3 regions of the Mycobacterium sp. FW102-FHT13B02 genome follow, and region 3 is predicted to be linked to each of the others. Evidence: predicted binding sites of a transcription regulator. Region 3 holds the regulator's gene; each other region holds the start of a gene.
The links. Region 3 encodes LexA, which represses DNA repair genes until DNA is damaged. Its sites were predicted from a motif close to CGAACANNTGTTCG; they were not measured.
Positions count from the first base shown of each region.

Region 1 (7,059 bases), on a different contig from region 3:
CACTCCGATGCCGGGATATTTCAGCCCAGCCAGCAGCCCCGCCACGGCCAGCAGCTTTACGACGATCAGCACCCACCACCAATCCTCCGGAAGCCGCACTCCCGCAAGACATCCGCGGACGAACTGCGGCGGGCGAATCGACATCAACGCGTCACCGAACAGCACCGCCGCCAAGAGTGCGGTAGGCCACCAGTAGTGCGGGATTCCGGTCACTGCTCATCTCCTCGTGCTGAATCGTGGATGACGCAACGGACGACGTCGCTTATCTGGTCGGGCACCGAAGCACCACCGGAAGCATGGTTGCCACCGGTCATGACGATGCCGAGGTAGGCGAAGTAGACGACCCGGGCTGCGCGGGCGGCCGCGGCCTTTGAAAGCCCTGCTTGCGCCAGGACCGACTCCATCTCGGCGACCAAGGCGAGGGCGAGCTCACGGAAGAAGATCGTCGATTCGTGGCTGCCGCGCACGATGATCGAGGAGTATTGCCGGGGACAACACGGCGCCCTCGGCGAAGTAGTGCAGAAACGGCGTGAGTAGCTCGATTACGGCGTCAACCGCACCGTCGGGCGTCAACGGTTCCACCGATTCGCGGCCCGGCCCGCGATCACGGTGCACTGCGGCGATCCACTCGTCGAACACCTCGACGAGCAACCTGTCCTTGTCCCCGACCCCCCATCACCCAGATCGATGAGCTGGCGCCCCGCATTTTCGGCGTCGTCGATCGGATGGAGGCCATCGTGACGCGCGTCGAGGCCATCGTCGGAGTCGCCGAGACCGTCCTGTCGCCAATCACGGTCACCGAGAGTGCGGTACGTAGCGTGCTGAAGTCGGTTCGCGGCTTGATTCCGTAGCGCCGCCGCAGCGCGTCCAAAAAAAACTTTGGTCACTTTGTTTGCGCTGGTCACAGTAGGTAACTGGGGCCACATTCGGCACAGCGAATTGTCGGTGCTTCGAACTAGTGTTCGGATATGGGCATCGCCAGCAGCGCTCTCGTCGAGGAGGCCTATGCCAACCTCGACGCAGCGCTGGCCCGCGTCGCAGCCCTGGACTACACCGGACTGCCCATCGCGGTCTTGTTGGAGTTGCAGTCCCGCCGCGAAACCCTCAAATGCGCCGCCGAGGCGGTCGACCACCAGATTTTGGCCGCCGCCCAGACCCAGGCCACCGCCAAAGACATCGGCGCCAAAGACTGGCCCGAAGTCCTGCACATCCGGCACCGCATCAGCCGCGAGGAAGCCCGCCGAAGGGTCCGCGACGCCGACCATCTCGGGCCCCGCTCGGCGATCACCGGCGAACCCCTGGGCCCGGTGTGGGAACTGGTCGCCGCCGCCCAAGCCGACGGTGCCATCAACACCGAGCACATCGCGGTAATCACGAACTTTTTCGCGAAGGTGCCGCTGTGGCTGGACCCGGCCACGTTGGCGCAGTGCGAACGCGACCTGGTCGCCGCAGCCCGATACCAAACCCCCGAGGAACTGCGCAAAGCCGCCGCCGATCTGCTGTACCGGCTCGATCAGGACGGCCCCGAACCCGACGACGACGAACCCGACCCCAAACGCTCCTTCGTGATCGGTAAACAGCAGCCCGATGGGCGCTCGGAGGTCAAGGCCAGCCTCGATCCGGAAGCCCGCGCCTACTGGGAGGCATTGTTCGAAAAGTTGGCCGCCCCCGGAATGTGCAACCCCACCGACCCCGAACCCTGCATCTCGGGCACACCGACCCAAGCCCAGATCGCGGGCGACACCCGCACCGTGGCTCAGCGCCAGCATGACGCGTTCAAAGTGGTGGGCCGGATGATCCTGGCCTCCGGCATGCTGGGCGAGCACAACGGGCTCCCGGTCGCGGTGGTGGCGACCACGACGGTGCAGGACCTCGAACGCGGCGCCGGAATCGCGGTCACCCACACGGGCAGCCGCCTGCCGGTACGCGATCTGATCCGGATGGCCACCCAAGGGGCCCACCATTATCTGGCGGTGTTCGATCAGCACACCACCATCCCCCTCTATCTAGGTCGGGCCCGTCGCACCGCCACCACCGGGCAGCGCATCATGCTGTTCGCCCGTGACCGCGGCTGCACCAAACCCAATTGCACCGCCCCCGCCTCCCGCTGCCAAGCCCACCACGTCAACACCGACTGGCGTGATGACGGGCCCACCGACATCACCAACCTCACCCTGGCCTGCGGCTGCGACAACCGAGCCGCCCACGCTGGCGGCTGGACCACCACCATGAAAAACGGCCGCGCCCACTGGACCCCACCACCACTACTCGACATCGGCCAACCCAGAACCAACCAATACCACCACCCCACCCTCTACCCACCCGAGAGCGAGGACGGCGATGGTGAGGACGGCGAGGGTGAAAGCGACAGTCCCACAAGCTAACCCGGCGCCCAGCATCCGGTGGCACGACACCGCGTGCGCCGCGGATACGGCATGCCTGGACGACGACTGCCGGTAGCCTTTCTGGCCCGCACCAGATGCGGCACGCCACCACCGAATCAGTCACCGCTAACAGGCAATAACGGACTTTTGGTATGTCACGATTCCAACGCGCCGAGCGCAGCTAACGAGCAGACGAGGTGCCGGTGTGTCAACATAGACCAGTGAGGCCAAGCAAAAGCAGAAGCCGAATCAGAAGCCTGACGACTGCCGCAATCCTGGTGGTACCGCCAGGATTACTGTCCGCCGCGCTACTGCCGGCAGCGCACGCGGCCGACTGCCCCGACACCCAGATCATCTTCGCCCGCGGCACCGATGAAGCACCGGGCCCCGGTGGGGTCGGAACCGCATTCATCAATGGCCTGCGCACCGCCATCAGCCCGAAAACCCTTGATGTATATGCCGTCGACTACCCCGCGACCACCGACTTCCCCACCGCCGTCGACGGCATTCGCGACGCACGTAGGCAGATCGTGACGACCGCGGCGGCCTGTCCCCGGACCAAGATGGTGCTCGGCGGGTTCTCGCAGGGCGCCGCCGTTGCGGGCTTCGTCACCGCGGGCACCATCCCCGACGGGATCTCAGCTGCCGAGGTGCCGGCGCCCATGCCGCCGGACGTCGCGGATCATGTTGCCGCCGTTGCCTTGTTCGGCAAGCCGTCCGCACGATTCATGCGGGCCATCGGCTCGCCCTCCGTCATCGTCGGACCGGTGTATCAGCCCAAGACCACCGATCTGTGTGTTTCCAACGACCTGGTCTGTGACGCGCACGGGTCGAGCTTCGATGCCCACAACAGTTACGTCGACAGCGGACTGGTCACTCAGGGCGTCAACTTTGCGGCGCGTCAACTGCAGGCGGGGTGGGCGGCCGATGCACTGGCCGGCCCCGCACCGTGGTCGTCAACGGCGGTGCAGGCCGCCGACCAAGCGGGCCGCGGTCAGCCCGCTCCCGCTGCGACTCCGCCGAGCAGCGCGGCGCCCGCCCATATGCCGGCGAGCGCGCCATGGCTGCCGGGGCCGGAGCAGGCTGCACCGACCCCGGACACCGTGCCCCAGTAACCGCTACCGGAACTGCACACCCCGGCGCCGCACCCACCAATCCGCGAACAACGTACCCGCGATCCACACGACCACCGCGACAGCTAGGTGTACAGCACTTTTGGTGTCACGACCGAGCACGGGACCGACGACATGGGCGACGGCGGTCGGGAGCGCCCGCCACAGCTCGCGGTGTTCGACCCCACCGATGGGGTCGGCGATGAAGTACAGCGCGTACGGCAAGGCCAACGACGACAGCCACAGCGCGATCCGGCGCCGGTCATGGCGCTGGCTCCACCGCTGCACCAACGGAACTTCGGCCACCGGCAGCAGCACCGACACCGCATTACCCAGTCCAAGCCAAGACAGGATCGGCACCGCGACGTTCGGGATCGTCACACCGAGCCGGGCCGGGCTTTCCAAGCAGACGGTCAATACCGCGGCAGCCCCGAGTGTCGGAAGTCCGATGAGGATCAGCAACGCCAGATTCTTGTGCAGCAGGATCCGCCACGGCGCCACCGATTCCGCCAGCCCTTGCTGGACCCGGTCATGATCGGCGCCGAGCACATTGGTCGTCGTGGTGTCGGCGAGCACGAACGACGAGAAATAGGTGCCGACCAGAATCACCCAGTCATGGTGATGACGGCCCCCGGAGGTCAACGGTTCCACGGCGAGCCACAGCACGGCGAAAACGAAGTTGGCCGCCACACCCAGCAGCCAGCTGCGCGGCGGGGTGAACGCCCACCGCACTTCCGACCACACTGCGGGCCACATCATCAATCTCCACCGTCAACGCCCCGTCCGCCGCGGAGTGCGTGCGACGATACCGGCACAACCTTGCGGTACCTGTGAGCGCAGCGCCGCCGATAACGACCGATACAGACCTGAACGGTCGGCGCGGGTCTTCCTGGGGTCGGCGGCGGCGAAGATTGCGGTCTAGCCCTTCCCGTAGAACGTCGCCTTGACCACCGGGCTGGCCGAGGGGGTCAGCGGCGCAGTCGGCGGGACTGTGCTGGTCGTGGTCGCGCCATCGGTGCTCACCGGCTTGTTCGGCACGGGCTGCGCATCTGCCACGGAGGCGACAGCCATGGCCACAAGGGCGCCGGCGCCGATTGCGGCCGCGATGCGACGGACGGTGGCGGCGTTCTTCAGACCTGAACGGGACATCAATTTCCTCAGTGTGTTGTTGCGTGCGAAGGTCTGGTGCCGGCAGCTGCTGACCGCTCACGCACCGCCGATCCCCTTGTCCCGCAATCTCCCCAGCGCAGATCGAGACCTGCAATGCCAAACAACGAGCAATCGGTGCCGCGAAATCTGCCGTGACGCCCGCGCTACGTCAACAGCCAGCGGAAATGTTGAGCAGACTGCTCAGAGTGTGACGCAGGACACTGTGATCCACGCATCATTTTGTCCGGTACCGCATCGGTTGACGGCAGCGCCGGACCGAGGTGTCGCCGACGCCGATCCGGGGTAAGAGCCGACGATGCGACACAGACGCCGAGTAGCCCGCCATGCGATTGCGGCATAGCGATGTCGGCACGCCCGGCATCACTCGGAGACGGCGCGGCGATGGCTTCTCCTACTACGACCCGAGCGGTGCACCCATCACCAGCGACGCCACACTGCAACGGATTCAAGAACTGGTGATACCGCCGGCATGGCGACAGGTCTGGATAAGCCCGCACGGCAACGGGCACATTCAGGCGGTCGGCACCGATGCCGCGGGCCGCCGGCAGTATCTCTATCACGCGGTGTGGCAACAGGAACGCACCGAGGAGAAGTTCGACCGGGTGCTGCAGATGTCCGGGGTGCTGCCCGACTGGCGCCGCCACGTCGCCGCTGATCTCGCCGGCCGCGGTCTTGACCGCGAACGTGTACTCGCGTTGGCGCTGCATCTGATCGACCGGGGCTATTTCCGTGCCGGCGGCGAGGAGTACGCCCAGGACAACGATTCCTGCGGCCTGGCGACCTTGCGCTGTGAACATGTGAAGGTGCGCGGCGACACAGTGGTGTTCGACTACCCGGCGAAGAGCGGCGTACAGCGATACCTGGAACTCACCGATCGACAAGTGGTTCGGGCGGTCCGCGCGTTGCGCCGTGGTCAAGGACCAGGCGATCGACTCTTGTGGTGCCGCGCCGATTCCGGTCGCGCCGAAGTGCATGCCGAGGATTTGAACGCCAGGTTCAAAGAGCTCGCCGGCGAGGAGTACAGCGTCAAGGACCTGAGGACGTGGCACGGCACCGTACTGGCTGCTGTCGGTTTCGCCGGTGCCGCACCTGCGGACACGAAGACCGCTGCGCGCCGGGCGCAGGCCGCGGTCTTTCGGGAAGTCGCCGATCAGCTGGGCAATACCCCGGCGGTGGCACGTAGTTCATACGTCGATCCCCGCGTGGTGACGGCATATGAGCAAGGCTCCACCATTGCCGCGGCCGTCGACCGTGCCCAGAAGCGCCGTAACGTTGCCGCGGCTCAAGCGATCCTGGAAAAGGCCACGCGCACACTCATCCGTCATGCTGCGAGGACGCCAGGCACCTGACTGGCGAAGCCGCCGACCGGGCGCAGTTGACGTTCTCGCGTCATTCTGCCTGCGATCCGGGCGTCCATCGAAACGGCGTCTGGAGCCCAATCACCTTCTCCGCCTTGTCATACCAACCCTGCGAAGCATGCTGGCTGGTGTGCAGGTAACACTGAACACGGACTTCCGCGCTGCCCGGGGTGAACGTCAACAACCGACTCAGCGGCAGGGTCGTGATCGGCATATGGTGCCGGCTCAACGAGGCAGCATTGAGGAACCATGTCCCCCAACGCTGTTCGATATGGCTCTTGCCGCCGAAATCGTCATCAGGATGGGTATGGGTATGCCCGGCGATCCACAGCTGCACCCGGCCAGGATGTGCGGCCAGAAATTGTTCGAATGCACCGGAATCCGGCTGACTGTCCACCCAGTACAGGTATGACGCCCCCTGCGGAGTGCCCGCTGCGAACGGCCGGTGGTAGTGCTCCACCGGCTGGCCGTCGGCGTCGCGACGCACGCCTTCCCATTCGCCGGAGGCGACCGTGGTGTCCTTGAGGACGTAGTGGTGCACCGTCACGATGATCGCGTCCGGATTGGCCAGCACCATGTCTTTCCACCATCGGAACGTCTCGCCGCTCACCACGCCCCCGGGGTTACCGCCCAACGTGCCCCGACCGACAGTCTGGGTTGGTTCGTTGCGGTCACTCAACATGAGGAACAGCAGGTTCCCCACCCGGAACGAGTAATGCTGCCAAACCCCGTCGACCGGGAAGGGCCGACGGGCGTTGTCGACACCGGAAGACGTGGTGTGCTGTCCGAGCGGGTCGATCCATTTCTGCCACCACCAGGCCTCGCGTTCGTCGAGGCCACTGCGGTCATGGTTGCCGCAAACACTGTAGATGTCTTCACGCCGGTGGCTGCGCAGGCTGCCGAACTGCCGTCGCACCTCACGCCCCTCAGCGTCGTCCGGCAGATGGTGGTGGGCACCGGACATGTCGCCGACATCTACTGCGATATCCCAGTCGAACGCGGCGCCACCGTCGGACCCGCCGCGTTCCGATTGTG
Region 1 covers NZ_JBYTCM010000003.1:306,706-313,764, forward strand. The annotation lists gene AC3WTE_RS07135 (DoxX family protein) at 1-213, opposite strand, end outside; gene AC3WTE_RS07140 (hypothetical protein) at 210-467, opposite strand; gene AC3WTE_RS07145 (hypothetical protein) at 430-651, opposite strand; gene AC3WTE_RS07150 (HNH endonuclease signature motif containing protein) at 969-2,384, shown strand; gene AC3WTE_RS07155 (cutinase family protein) at 2,606-3,499, shown strand; gene AC3WTE_RS07160 (hypothetical protein) at 3,503-4,252, opposite strand; gene AC3WTE_RS07165 (hypothetical protein) at 4,415-4,645, opposite strand; gene AC3WTE_RS07170 (DNA topoisomerase IB) at 4,990-6,015, shown strand; gene AC3WTE_RS07175 (hypothetical protein) at 6,056-7,059, opposite strand, start outside.
Region 1: AC3WTE_RS07150 (HNH endonuclease signature motif containing protein) is a predicted target of LexA. The motif match lies at 952-965, and genes of this name have one in related genera.

Region 2 (7,059 bases), on a different contig from region 3:
GATACTCGATCCCGCGCTCGAACATTGGGCGGCGCAGGACCGCGCGGGCGGCCGGCCCGAGGCGTACGAGTCCGGTACCTGGGGCCCGGAGTCGGCGTTCGAGATGCTGCGGCGCAGCGGCCGCGAATGGAGGCGACCGTGATTCTCGATCTGCCCGACACCAACACCGGTGCGATCAACAAGAAGATCGTCTCTCTCCGCGAAGAGGGCGGCGCCATCACCCTCGGGCGAGTGCTGACTCTGGTGGTGGCACCGGACACCGAGGCCATCTTGGAAGAGGCCATCGACGCCGCGAACACCGCTAGTCGCGAACATCCGTGCCGCGTCATCGTGGTGATCCCGGGAGACCGTCTGGCCACCGAGGCCCGCCTGGATGCCCAGCTCCGGGTGGGTCGCGACGCGGGCGCCAATGAGGTTGTGGTGCTGCGCCTCTCGGGGCCGCTGGCCGGCCACGCCAGCAGTGTCGTGACACCGTTCCTGCTCCCGGACACCCCGGTGGTCACCTGGTGGCCCGATGTGGCGCCGGCAGTGCCGGCGGCTGATCCGCTGGGCAAGCTGGCGATCCGCCGGATCACCGATGCCACCAATGGTGAAGACCCGCAGGTTTGCATCAAGAGCCGGCTGGCCGGATACACGTCGGGCGATACCGACCTGGCCTGGAGCCGCGTAACCTACTGGCGGGCGCTGCTGGCCGCCGCCCTGGACCAGGCACCGTACGAACCGATCACCGAGGCGCTGGTGTCGGGCCTGAAAGACGAACCGGCACTGGACATTTTGGCCGGTTGGTTGGCGGCCTGCATCGACGGGCCGGTGAAGCGGGCGGTCGGCGAGCTCAAAGTCGTCCTGACCAGGCCGACCGAGACCATCACGCTGAGCCGTCCGCAAACCGGTGTCACCGCTTCCCTCACGCGCACCGGCCGACCGGAGGCTCGTGTTCCGTTGGCACGCAGGGAAGCACGCGATTGTCTCGCCGAAGAGATGCGCCGGCTCGATGCCGACGAGATCTATCACCGCGCCCTGGTGGGCCTGGACAAGGTCGTATATGTCTGAGCAGATCATCGAAAAATATTCCGACGCTGACGCTCTGGTGACCGCTGCCGGCGACCGCCTCGTGGCTGCCATCAACGGCGCGATCGCAGCCCGCGGCGTGGCGTACATCGTGCTGACCGGTGGCGGCACCGGCATCAAGCTGCTCAAGCATGTCGGCGGTCATCCCATCGACTGGACCAAGGTGCACCTGTTCTGGGGCGACGATCGGTTCGTCCCGGCCGACGATGCCGACCGGAACATCAAGCAGGCGCGGGAAGCACTGCTGAATTCCGTTGCCATTCCGGCGCAGAACGTGCACGCGATGGCCGCGAGCGACGGCGAGTTCGGCGACGATATCGACGCAGCAGCCGCCGCCTATGCACGCGAGCTGGCCTGCGTGGCCGGGAACGGTTCGCCGACACCGGAATTCGACGTACACCTGCTGGGCATGGGCGGTGAGGGTCACGTCAACTCGTTGTTCCCGCACACCGACGCGGTGCGGGAGACCGCGCGGTACGTCGTCGCGGTCACCGACTCCCCCAAGCCGCCGCCGCGGCGGATCACGCTCACGCTCCCCGCAGTTCGCCGCTCCCGGCAGGTGTGGCTGGTCGTCGCAGGCGCAGAGAAGGCCGATGCCGTGGCAGCCGCTGTCGGCGGCGCGCCAGCCGTTGATTTTCCGGCGGCGGGTGCGATCGGTTCCGAGGCGACCGTGTGGTTGCTCGATGCGGCCGCGGCGGCAAAACTGTAGGCATGGTCGACAAAGGCGATGGGCGGAACCGTCCGGTCGGCGGCCGTATTCGGACGCTCACCCAGGCGGCCCTCAACGCCGACGTGACCGTTTCCCAGGTCGATGCACTGTTGGTCGACATGGAAGGCACCCTCGCCACTCTCAGCACGCTGACGGGCGATCTCGACACCACGATGTCGCGGTTCAACGAGACCATCACCCAGATCGACGAGCTGGCGCCCCGCATTTTCGGCGTCGTCGATCGGATGGAGGCCATCGTGACGCGCGTCGAGGCCATCGTCGGAGTCGCCGAGACCGTCCTGTCGCCAATCACGGTCACCGAGAGTGCGGTACGTAGCGTGCTGAAGTCGGTTCGCGGCTTGATTCCGTAACCCGGCCTGTCCAACATTCCCTGCCTCTCCAACGCGTGCCCCTAGTCTCACTCCGCTGACACGCGGCCGAAAAACTTTGGTCACTTTGTTTTCGCTGGTCACGATGGGTAACTGGGGCCACATTCGTCACAGCGAGTTGTCGGAGGGTCGAACTAGTGTTCGAGTATGGCCACTGACCGCGCCACCATCCGCACCGCCTACGCGGCGCTGAAGGACGCGGTCGCCGCGGTCAATGGTCTCGACTACACCGGCCTGGACATCGCCGACCTGCTGGAACTGCAGTCCCTGCGCGAACAGCTGAGGTGTGCGGCCGAGACGGCCGATCACCACATCCTGGTTGCCGCCCAAGCCCAGACCGCCCCCCGCGAGATTGGGGCGAAAAACTGGGCCGAGGTGCTGCGCATCCGGCTGCACATCGACACCACCGAAGCCAACCGCCGGGTCCGCGATGCCGAACATCTCGGACCCCGCACGGGGTTGACCGGCGAACCGTTGCCGCCGCGGTGGGAGGCCGCGGCCGCCGCGCAAGCAGCCGGGGCGATCAATCCCGAACATGTCAAGGTGCTCGGCCACGCCATGACCAAACTGCCTACCTGGGTGGACCTGGCGACCCGTCGGCAGTTCGAGCAGTCCCTGGTCGCCGGGGCGCGGCACCAGACCCCCGAAGAGTTGCGTGCCGCCGCCGAGGCGCTGTTGTATCTGCTCGATCAGGATGGGCCGTTGCCTGATGATGCCGAACGGGCCCGCCGGCGCGGCCTCACCGTGGGCAGGCAACGACCGGACTCGATGTCGGATCTGCAGGGCGTCCTGACCCCCGAAGCGCGTGCGTACTTCGACGCATTGATGGACAAATACGCCGCCCCGGGCATGTGTAATCCCGCCGATGCGCAGCCCTGCGTGTCGGGTACCCCGTCAGCCGAGCAGATCAACGCCGACACCCGCAGCCCCGCCCAGCGTCGCCACGACGCGTTCGCCGCGGTGTGCCGGATGCTGCTGTCCTCGGGCATGCTCGGTGAGCACAACGGTCTGCCTGTCACAGTGGTGGCCACCACCACCGTCACCGAGCTGGAGAAGCGCGCTGGGGTCGCGCTCACCCACACGGGGTCGAAAATCCCGGTCGGTGATCTGGTCCAGATGGCCGCCACCGCAGGGGCCGACCACCACCTCGTCGTCTTCGACCAGCACAACGCACAACCGCTGCGCCTGGGCCGAGCGCGGCGCACCGCCACCGTCGCCCAACGCTTCGCCCTGTTCGCCCGCGACCGCGGCTGCACCAAACCGGGCTGCACCGCCCCCGCCTCCCGCTCCCAAGCTCACCACGTCGACACCGACTGGTGTGACGGCGGACCCACCAACATCACCAACCTGGGCCTGGCGTGCGGCTGCGACAACTGCCTGGCCTACACCGGCGGCTGGACCACCACCATGAAAAACGGCCGAACCCACTGGACCCCACCACCACTGCTCGACATCGGCCAACCCCGAACGAATCAATACCACCACCCGATGCTCTACCCACCCGAGAGCGGGGGCGATGACGACGACGAAAGTGGCAGTCCTACAAGCTGACTGGAGGCACGCCGCGCCCCGTAATCGCCACCGCGATCAGCTGATGAGCTGCGCGGCGAGTAAATGCGGCGCGCTTCGCCGAGTCCCGCTTGCCGCTGTGTCGATGATCGCCAGCGCGATCCTCACGATCATCGACGAGCGACCGGCATTTAGGCCAGGGCGTTCAGCATCATCAGCGCCCGCATTGGCCGCCCCTCCGGCACGGACTCTGCAAGCCCTCCTCAAGTCTGCTACCGCACCATCCACGATCGCGGCCCAACTAGCTGTCAACAATGTAGACCGACGGTGTAATTCGACGCTGTTGACATCGGGCGAAATAGGGCGTGTACTGGGCTTCTAGAAGTCTCAGAGGTGCACCATGATCGTCATCATCGGTCTGATTGTTCTGCTCATGGCAGCGATCGCGGGGTTCGCCGGCATCCTCACCAATACGACTGCCACCCATCCACTGGCCGAGAATTTCTCCCTCCTGGGCTATCACGTCACCGGGTCGACCGGCACCGTCTTCCTGTTCGGGATCGTGGACGGCGCGGTGGCGATGTTGGGTCTTGCGATTTTGCTGGCAGGCGCACGACGTACCGCAGGACGCGGGCGAGACGCCCGGCACCAGCTCAGGGATTCGCGACGTGAGACGGCGTTTCTCAACGAGGAGCGCGACCAACGGATCGAACACCAGCAAGCAGACACGACCACCAGCGCTCCGGTGGACCACCAGAAATCGACCGTGGAAGGCGGCGCGTCTACCTTGTTCGGCCGCTGGCACGGTCGACGACCGGCGGGCACCGCGCATCCCGGCAGGCCGCGTTAGCACCCGGCCCAGGTCACAAGCACAGCCGCAGTCGCGGCGGAACAAACAAGGAAGGCGAAGGCGAATGAGCATCGGTAAGACAATCGCCAACAAAGCCGAGGCGGCCAAGGGCACCCTGAAGAAGCTCATAGGCCAAAGCACCGGCAGCACGCGGCTGCGCAACGAAGGCCGCGTCGATCAATTCAAAGGCAACACCAAACAGGCCGGCGCCAAGATCAGAGACGCCTTCAAACCCTAACCAGCCATCGCTCACCACATGGCCATCGAAACGAGATGTTCCTCATGATCATCGCCGGAATCGTCCTCATCATCGCCGGAATGCTGCTCAACACCAACCTGCCCCTGGTGCCCATCGGGGTTGTTCTCCTCGTCATCGGCTTGGTTCTGATGGCCATGGGACGGATGGGGCATCCCGCCTTCGGCCGCCGTCATTACTACTAACGCTGGCCGGCAACACGACTCAACGACGGTGATCACCGCCGCCTGAGCACCACCAGATCACACGCCCTGGCTAGGCGGCTCGGATCCCCCAGCCGCCACCCGGGCTGAATATCAGAGGAGACACATCATGCGATACGCAGGGTTACTGGTAGTCGTCTGGCTGGTGGTTGGCGCCGTCGCAGCCGGCCAACGCGGCTACTTCACCCACGCCGAACAGAACTGTGCCAGCGTGGGGACGATCGCGGTCACCGTCATCGCGGGTCCACTCAATTATCTGGGCGTCAATCCGAAGGTCACGAATTGCGTTGTACCAAAGCCAAGTTCATGACACCCATAGCTCAGGTCCGACCGATCTGAAGCGCAATACCCTTCTCAACCCCTGCAAGAAGCCAGCATGATTATCAGCACCCAGGCTTTGGTCGTCGTCATCGCGATCACCGCAATCGTTTTACTCATCTCCCTCGGGACGATGTTGGTGAAAAAGAGCTTTCTACTGCTTGTCAAAGGCCCCGAGAACTGGCCGATCGAAACCGACAAGCTCCGTGAAGGCCTCTCGCAAGAAACTCGTCACCCTGAACAGCGTCAGGCGCTGGTCGATGAGACCGTAGCCGGGGCGCGCGCCGCCCACCGCCGCGAAGCACCAAATCTCTGACTCGCGGCCAGAATTGGGGCAGCCGACGCGGCTAGCCGCTGTTGCGCAGCGCGGTGGCCAAGCCACTCATGGTCAGAAGGATGCCGCGTTGCACGAGTTCGTCGTCGTCGCCGGAGCGGTAGCGGCGCAGCAGCTCGACCTGGAGATGGTTGAGCGGCTCCAGGTACGGGAACCGGTTGAACACCGACCGCGCCAGTGCGGGGTTGTCGGCGAGCAGGTCCTCGTGTCCTGTGATCAAGGCGTGCATCCGGATGGTGCGCTCATGTTCGGCGGCGATCTTGTCGAACACGCGGTGGCGCAAGGCCTCGTCGTCCACGAGCTCCGAATAGCGCGCCGCCAAACCGAGATCCGACTTGGCCAGGACCTGTGCCATGTTGGACAGCACAGTCCGGAAGAACGGCCATTTGGCGTACAGGTCCCGCAGTACCTCGAGGCCGCCCTCGGTGCTCTCGATGAACTCCTCGAACGCCGTGCCGGTGCCGTACCAGCCCGGCAGCATCACCCGGGACTGGCTCCACGCCAGCACCCACGGGATGGCCCGCAGATCGGCGATCGAGGTGGTCGGCTTGCGTGACGTCGGGCGGCTGCCGATATTGAGCGCGCCGATCTCGCTGACGGGCGTCGACGCCTTGAAGTACTCGACGAATCCCGGTGTGTCGTGTACCAATTCGCTATAGGCCCGCTGGGCGCGGGCGGCGAGGTCGTCGAGCACGTCGTAGGCGGGGGCCGCCGCGTCGCCGAGCCCTTCGACGTCGAGCAGAGTCGACTCCAGGGTGGCGGCCAGCAGGGTCTCCAGATTGCGATGCGCCGCATGTGGTTCGGCGTACTTGGCGGCGATCACTTCGCCCTGCTCGGTGATCCGCAGCGAGCCCCTGACCGCGCCTGGCGGCTGCGCGAGGATCGCGTCGTAGCTCGGGCCACCGCCGCGGCCGACGGTACCGCCGCGGCCATGGAACAACCGCAGCCGGATGCCGGTCTTGCGGGCCGATTCCACGAGGTCGAGCTCGGCCCGGTACAGCGCCCAGTTGGCCGCCAGGTACCCGCCGTCCTTGTTGGAGTCGGAGTAACCGAGCATCACCTCCTGCTGCTCTCCCCGGGCAGTGACAATCGAGCGGTACAGCGGAATGGCAAGGGCCGCTTCCAGAATCGACGACCCACGCTGCAGGTCGTCGATGGTCTCGAACAACGGCACGATGCCGACCGGGCTGTAGGGCTCGGGCCCGGCCGCGTCGAGCAGGCCCGCCTCCTTGAGCAGCACCGCGGCCTCGAGCAGGTCGGACACCGACTGGCACATCGAAATGATGTAGTTCGGAATGGCCTGCGCCCCGAAGACGTCGACCGCCCGGGCGGCCGCCGCAACGATGTCGAGTTCCTTGCGGGCCAGTTCTGACAGCTGGGCATCGCGGCTCACCAGCGGCCGGCGCGTGGACAGCTCGGCGAC
Region 2 covers NZ_JBYTCM010000011.1:5,167-12,225, reverse strand. The annotation lists gene zwf (glucose-6-phosphate dehydrogenase) at 1-142, shown strand, start outside; gene opcA (glucose-6-phosphate dehydrogenase assembly protein OpcA) at 139-1,050, shown strand; gene pgl (6-phosphogluconolactonase) at 1,043-1,777, shown strand; gene AC3WTE_RS19025 (ATPase) at 1,780-2,148, shown strand; gene AC3WTE_RS19020 (HNH endonuclease signature motif containing protein) at 2,314-3,717, shown strand; gene AC3WTE_RS19015 (hypothetical protein) at 4,076-4,525, shown strand; gene AC3WTE_RS19010 (CsbD family protein) at 4,590-4,763, shown strand; gene AC3WTE_RS19005 (DUF6131 family protein) at 4,808-4,966, shown strand; gene AC3WTE_RS19000 (hypothetical protein) at 5,094-5,294, shown strand; gene AC3WTE_RS18995 (hypothetical protein) at 5,361-5,618, shown strand; gene ppc (phosphoenolpyruvate carboxylase) at 5,650-7,059, opposite strand, start outside.
Region 2: AC3WTE_RS19020 (HNH endonuclease signature motif containing protein) is a predicted target of LexA. The motif match lies at 2,297-2,310, and genes of this name have one in related genera.

Region 3 (7,059 bases):
CGGGTCTGGTGCTGGCACCGACTCGTGAGCTGGCCACCCAGATCGCCGCCACCGTCGGACCCCTGGCCACCGCCGTCGGTCTGAAGGTCACCACGATCTTCGGTGGGGTGTCGCAGAACCGCCAGGTCGACGCGCTGCGTGGGGGCGTCGACATCGTCATCGCCTGCCCGGGCCGCCTCGAGGATCTGATGAAGCAGAAGCTCGTCAGCCTGGACGCCGTCCAGGTCACCGTGCTCGACGAGGCCGACCACATGGCCGACCTCGGCTTCCTGCCGGGCGTCACCCGCATCCTGGCGGCGACCCCCTCCGGCGGGCAGCGCATGTTGTTCTCCGCGACCCTGGACAACGGCGTCGACAAGCTGGTCCGCCGCTTCCTGTCCAACCCGATCACGCACTCGGTCGATGAGATCGACGCACCGCCGCCGGCCATGACCCACCACGTGTTCCACGTCTCCGGCGCTGCGGAGAAGAACGCCCTGGTGCACCGGTTGGCGTCCGGCACCGGCCGCCGCATCCTGTTCATGCGCACCAAGCACCAGGCCCGCAAGCTGGCCCGCCAGCTCACCGAGGCCGGCGTGCCGTCGGTCGACCTGCACGGAAACCTGTCGCAGCCGGCCCGCGACCGCAACCTCGCGGCGTTCAGCGCCGGCGAGGCACGCGTGCTCGTCGCCACCGACATCGCGGCGCGTGGTGTGCACGTCGATGAGGTCGAGCTGGTGGTCCACGTGGACCCGCCGGCCGAACACAAGGCGTACCTGCACCGTTCGGGACGCACCGCCCGCGCCGGCAGCGCCGGCGACGTCGTCACCGTGGTGCTGCCGGAGCAGCGCAAGGATGCCCAGCAATTGCTGCGCAAGGCGGGCATCACGGCCCGGCCGCAGGAAGTCGTCGCCGACTCGGCGCCGGTACAGGCACTGGTCGGCGAGATCGCGCCGTACCGGGCGCCCGCACCCAAGGAAGCTCCCGCGCCGCGCGGCGGCAACCGCCCGGCCAAGACGGCGACCGCGGGTCAGGCACAGCGCCGCCGCCGGCGTGCGGGTGGTCAGCAGGCCCCCGGGCGTGCGCAGTCGGGTCGTTCTCAGTCGGGGCGCGCCCAGTCCCGGTAATCGCAATCCGGCGACGCGCCGGCTGTGGGCCCCCTCACAACCAACCGCCCGGTTGGGATAAGTTGTTGCAAACTTATCCAGTACCGGAGGTCCCGCATGGGTGTCATCAAGTACGACCGCACGTTGTTCGAACCCGAGCACGAGCTGTTCCGGGAGTCGTACCGGGCGTTCCTGGACCGGCATGCCGAGCCCTACCGCGAGGAATGGGAGAAGGCCAAGATCGTCGACCGCGAGGTCTGGCGCGAGGCCGGTAAGCAGGGCTTTCTGGGTATGGCGGTGCCGGAGGAGTACGGCGGCGGCGGTAACCCGGACTTCCGCTACAACGTCATCGTCAGCGAGGAGACCGCGGCCGGACGGCACAGTGGTCTGGGCTTCACGCTGCAGAACGACGTCATCGCGCCGTATCTGCTCGAACTCACCAACGAGGAGCAGAAGCGCCGCTGGCTACCCGGGTTCTGCAGTGGTGAACTGATCTGTGCCATCGCCATGACCGAGCCGGGCACCGGTAGTGACCTGCAGGGCATCAAGACCCGCGCGGTAAAGGATGGCGACCACTACGTCCTCAATGGCTCGAAGACGTTCATCACCAACGGTATTCACGCGGACCTCGTGATCGTCGTCGCGCAGACCGATCCGGACAAGGGCGCGCAGGGCTTCAGCCTGCTGGTGGTCGAGCGCGGCATGGAGGGTTTCGAACGCGGCCGTCATCTCGACAAGATCGGTCTCGACGCGCAGGACACCGCGGAATTGTCGTTCACCGATGTCAGAGTCCCGGCCGAGAACCTGCTCGGGGTCGAGGGCATGGGATTCGTCTATCTGATGCAGAACCTGCCCCAAGAGCGCATTTCCATCGCCGTGATGGCCGCCGCAGCTATGGAGGCCGTTCTGGAATCGACGTTGCAATACGCGAAGGAGCGTAAAGCGTTCGGCAAGCCGATCGGCAGCTTCCAGAACAGTCGATTCGTGTTGGCCGAACTGGCAACAGAGGCCACCGCGGTGCGAATCATGGTCGACGAGTTCATTCGTCTGCATCTCGATCGAAAGCTGACAATCGACCAGGCCGCGATGGCCAAATGGTATTCGACAGAGGCGCAGGTTCGCCTGGTCGACCGGTGCCTGCAGCTGCACGGCGGCTACGGCTATATGCGCGAATATCCCATTGCGCGGGCATTCCTGGACTCGCGGATCCAGACCATCTACGGCGGCACCACCGAGATCATGAAGGAGATCATCGGCCGCGGATTGGGCGTTTAACTAATTGCCCACGCGAATTTATTCGCATATCCAACCGCGACACACTGGAGCGTTACTGCCGGATATCCCGCACGATGGGCATGAACTGAAGCAAAGTTGACAGAATCCTCTCAATCAAGAGAGTTTGTCTGACGGAATTTGTATCCGGAGTTTTGCCAACCGCGGGAGGAATTCGATGACCGGGCTGCGAACCCGTGGCGGACGGGCTGGTATCGGTGCCCTTTCGGTCGCGGTGGCATTGCTCATGGCTCCGACGGCGATCGCGACACCGGAAAGCGATGCCGCCGCCGCGGCGATCTCCCACACCTGGGATGCCGCCGGCGGTGACACGGGTGAGTTGGGTGCGAAAGACGGTGACGTTTACCAGGTCGGCGCGGGCTATGCGCAGAACTTCGCGAGCGGAAAGATTTATTTCACCGAGAACACCGGCGCACACCTGATCTACGGCCCGATTCTCGACAAGTATCAGGCTCTCGGCGGTGCCGCCGACAGCGACCTCGGCTTCCCGACCATCGACGAAGGCGCCGGCAAGGCGGCCGAGAGCCGGAACAGCACGTTCAGTGCGGCCGACAAGCCGGTCATCTTCTGGACGCCGGACAACGGCGCGTGGGTCGTGCGCGGTGCCATCAACGCTGCCTGGGACAAGCTCGGGGGGTCGGCGGGCACTCTCGGCGTACCGACCGCCGACGAGTCCTGGAAGGGCGACGTCGTCTCTCAGCCCTTCACCGGCGGTGAGGTGAGCTGGAACTCCAAGACCAAGGCGTTCAGCACAACACCCGCTGACCTGGCAGGCCAGCTGACCGGGCTCGACGTGCCGGGCGACGCGACGACGGCCATCGCCGCGGCACGCCGGGCGGCCGGTGGGCCGCAGGGTCCCCTCGGCGACGAGCAGGGTGCCCAGTACAAGGTTGGCGACGGCGTCGCGCAGAACTTTGCCGGCGGCACCATCTTCTACTCGGCCGCCAGCGGTGCCCATGCCGTCACGGGCGACGTGCTGGCCAAGTACCGCGCGGCCGGTGGGCCGCAAGGTGACCTCGGATTCCCGGCAAGCAACGAGACCGACGGCGGCATCTCGCCGACCAGCCGGGTCGCTACCTTCGCCGCGGCGGACAATCCGACCATCTTCTGGACCCCCGACCACGGCGCGTTCATCGTCCGTGGCGCGATGAACGCCGCATGGGCCAAGCTCGGCGGCGCCACCGGCAAGCTCGGCGCGCCGACCGCGGACCAGACGGCCAACGGCGACGTCACCAGCCAGAAGTTCACGGGTGGGTCGATCTCGTGGAACAAGTCGAGCCACGAGTTCAGTACTGAGCCGGCGGACCTGGCGTCGCAGTTGAGCGGTCTGCAGGTCCCCAGTGTCGACCTTCCGGGCGGCGTGAACGCGCAGCCCGAGGAGTCCGGCAAGTGGTACCAGTTCCACTGGTGGTGGCTGCTGGCCATCGTCCCGCTGTTGCTGGTGGTGTCGGGCATCGTGATCGCGACGCTGCTGCGGCGCCGGCGGCGGGCCGACCAGGATGTTTTCGACGAGCACGATACGTACGACTACGACGACCACGAGTTCGGTGACGGGGAGTACGGCGACCCGCAGTATGCGGACGACGGCGGCGACACCGAGTACGCCGCCGAACTCGCGCCCGAGACCGAGCATTTCGACGCTCCGCACGGCGGGCCAGAATTCCAGAGCAACCCGGACGTCATCGACACCGCGCCGACGGTGTACCCCGATTTCACGGCCGAGCAACCTGCGGACGAGGCGCCCGAGGGTGAGTCGGAGGGTGAGTCGACGGCGCAGGCCGAAGCCGAGGCCCAGCCTGTGGACGCTGCCGAGCCGGCTGAGCCCGCTGAGTCCGAGCCGGACGCTCACGAGCCCGCCGACGAGCCGACGGCATCGGTGCAACTTCCCGAGGCTCTGCGCCGCGGGGGCGCGGCGGCGGGCCTGACCGCGGCCGGGCTGGCAGGGTTCGCGGGCCTGCGGCCTCGAGACTCCGGCGACCGCGGGTGGGCTGCGCCGGCCGCCGCGGATGCCGGTGCCCCGGACGCTGACGTGCACGCGCCCGAGGAGCAGGTCGTCGATGCTGCGCCGGCCAAGGTCCCGGCGAGCGAACCACCGGGCGAACCGGCGGCCGAGCCGGGCGCGGACGCCGCGCCGGCAGAGGACACCGTGACGGCCGGTCCGGCCAGTGGCAGGCACCATGCCCTGGGCGCGGAGGAGCCCGAGACCGCGCAGATGTCGTTCCGCGTGGCGACCGGCGCGGAGCCGCCTGCCGGCTACGTCATCAAGGCCAACACAAAGTCGGGTCTGTACTGGGTGCCGGGTGCGCTCGGATACGACGACGCCGACGTCGAAATCTGGTTCGCCAGTGAGGAATTCGCGGTCACCAACGGATTCGTCCGAGGCTGACCGCGCCGACGGCCGAGCCCCGCTGCGAGCGACTGCAGCGGGGCTCACCTATTGGTCTGGCAGGCGTCAGATCTTGCGGATGACGGTCACGACCTTGCCGAGGATGACCGCGTCATTGCCCGGGATCGGGTCGAAGGCCGGGTTGTGCGGCATGAGCCACACCTGGCCCTTGGCGCGCTTGAAGGTCTTCACCGTGGCTTCACCGTCGATCATCGCCGCGACGATGTCCCCGTTGTCGGCCACATTCTGCTGGCGCACGACGACCCAGTCGCCGTCGCAGATCGCCGCGTCGATCATGGATTCGCCGACCACCTTCAGCAGGAACAACGAGCCCTCACCCACGAGCTCGCGGGGGAGCGGGAAGACGTCTTCGACGGCTTGCTCGGCGAGGATCGGGCCGCCCGCGGCGATCCGGCCGAGCACCGGCACGAAAGTCGGCTCGGGCAGCGCGTCCGAACCCGCCACATCGGTGGTGATGGCGGCGCCGGTCGAGTCGTCCGCGCCCCGGACGTCCACGGCTCGTGGGCGGTTCGGATCGCGGCGCAGATAGCCCTTCTTCTCCAGCGTGCGCAGCTGGTGGGCCACCGATGAGGTGGAGGTCAGGCCGACGGCATCGCCGATCTCGCGGATGCTGGGTGGGTAGCCGCGCGTCGTCACCGAGGTGCGGATGACGTCGAGGATGGTCCGCTGACGTTCTGTGAGGCTGCTGGCCCGGCCACCCGACCGGGATTCGGGGGTGCGATCGGTGCCGTCCGGGGTATCGGTGCTGTCGCTCATGTGGACGAATCTAGCCCAGTGCACACGATTGATCAAACATGTGTTCGAGATCGGGTCGATCGGCGTGTCGCGGCCGCGTCCCGCACGTGACGTGGCGAAAGCGAGGGCGAATCGGCGGAACGGAACTTGTCGGTGGGTCGTCGTATCGTTCGCAACAGTTCGATCACATGTTCTACCGTTCGAACATTTGGGCGATATAGTCGAACACAAGAGCGATCGAACCTATGTACGAACTCAGGAGAGGAACCGACATGACCGTCATCACCCGCGAGTACCCCACCGACGTCGTCGTCCGCACCGTGCCTCGGCGTGCAGACGTGAATCGTCACCGCCAGGCCCGGCTGCGGCCGGCCGGTTCCCGTCCCTCGGGTGCGGCGTTCCAGCATCGGGGCACGGGCGTGCTGAGCTCCCGTGCCTCGCACCGGCGCAACCCGGTCACGCCCTTGACCACGGTGCTGCTGGCTCTCGTCGCCGCGGGTATCACGGTGTGGCTGGGCCTGGTTGCGCAATTCGGAGAGGCTGTTCAGCCGACCGCATCGACCGCATCCGTACCCACGCAGCTGGCGGTGGTCCGGGTGCAGACCGGGGAGTCGATTCAGCAGGTCGCCCGGCGCGTGGCGCCCGACGCACCCGTCAGCGCCGTCGTCGACCGCATCAAGGAGCTCAACAAGCTGCCATCGGTGGCCCTGAACGCCGGGCAGACGCTGATCGCTCCGGTCGGCTGAGGACAGCCCGTGCGCACCTTGATCGGCACGGCGCCCGGCCGGGCCCGAGCGGCACGGGTAGGCTCGAGACCGTTCGAAACGGTCGATTGTCGGTGCGGCGAAGGAGCGGTGATGCACTGTCCGTTCTGCCGGCATCCGAACTCGCGCGTGGTCGATTCGCGCGAAGCTGACGAAGGGCAGGCGATTCGTCGTCGCCGGTCATGCCCGGAATGCGGCCGCCGGTTCACCACGGTGGAGACCGCTGTGGTCGCGGTGGTCAAACGAAGCGGCGTCACCGAACCGTTCAGTCGGGACAAGGTGATCAAAGGCGTACGGCGCGCGTGCCAGGGTCGGCAGGTCGACGACGACGCCCTGAACCAATTGGCCCAGAAGGTCGAAGATGCGGTGCGGGCCACCGGATCTCCCGAAGTGCCGAGCCATGAGGTCGGATTGGCGATCCTCGGTCCTCTGCGCGATCTCGATGAGGTCGCCTATCTGCGATTCGCCTCGGTGTATCGCTCGTTCTCGTCCGCCGAGGACTTCGAACGCGAAATCGAGGCGTTGCGAGCACACCGCGGCGTGACGTCGCCGGGCTGACCGCCGTTAGGTCGCGCTGCGTTCGTCGGTCTCCATGGCGTCGAGAACCGCGAACTTCGTATCGCGCGGGGCGTCGATCGACTTCGCGGTGACGCCGGTCTGCAGGAGTCCGCGCAGGGCATCACGGTCGTAGACCGACGGCGCGGTCGTGTCGATGAATTCCTCGATGAGCTTCACGAACCGATCGGGGTCGTCATGAAATGGGAAATGTCCCGAG
Region 3 covers NZ_JBYTCM010000001.1:474,978-482,036, forward strand. The annotation lists gene AC3WTE_RS02325 (DEAD/DEAH box helicase) at 1-1,106, shown strand, start outside; gene AC3WTE_RS02330 (acyl-CoA dehydrogenase family protein) at 1,203-2,360, shown strand; gene AC3WTE_RS02335 (LGFP repeat-containing protein) at 2,536-4,764, shown strand; gene lexA (transcriptional repressor LexA) at 4,831-5,541, opposite strand; gene AC3WTE_RS02345 (LysM peptidoglycan-binding domain-containing protein) at 5,793-6,266, shown strand; gene nrdR (transcriptional regulator NrdR) at 6,378-6,842, shown strand; gene AC3WTE_RS02355 (alpha/beta fold hydrolase) at 6,849-7,059, opposite strand, start outside.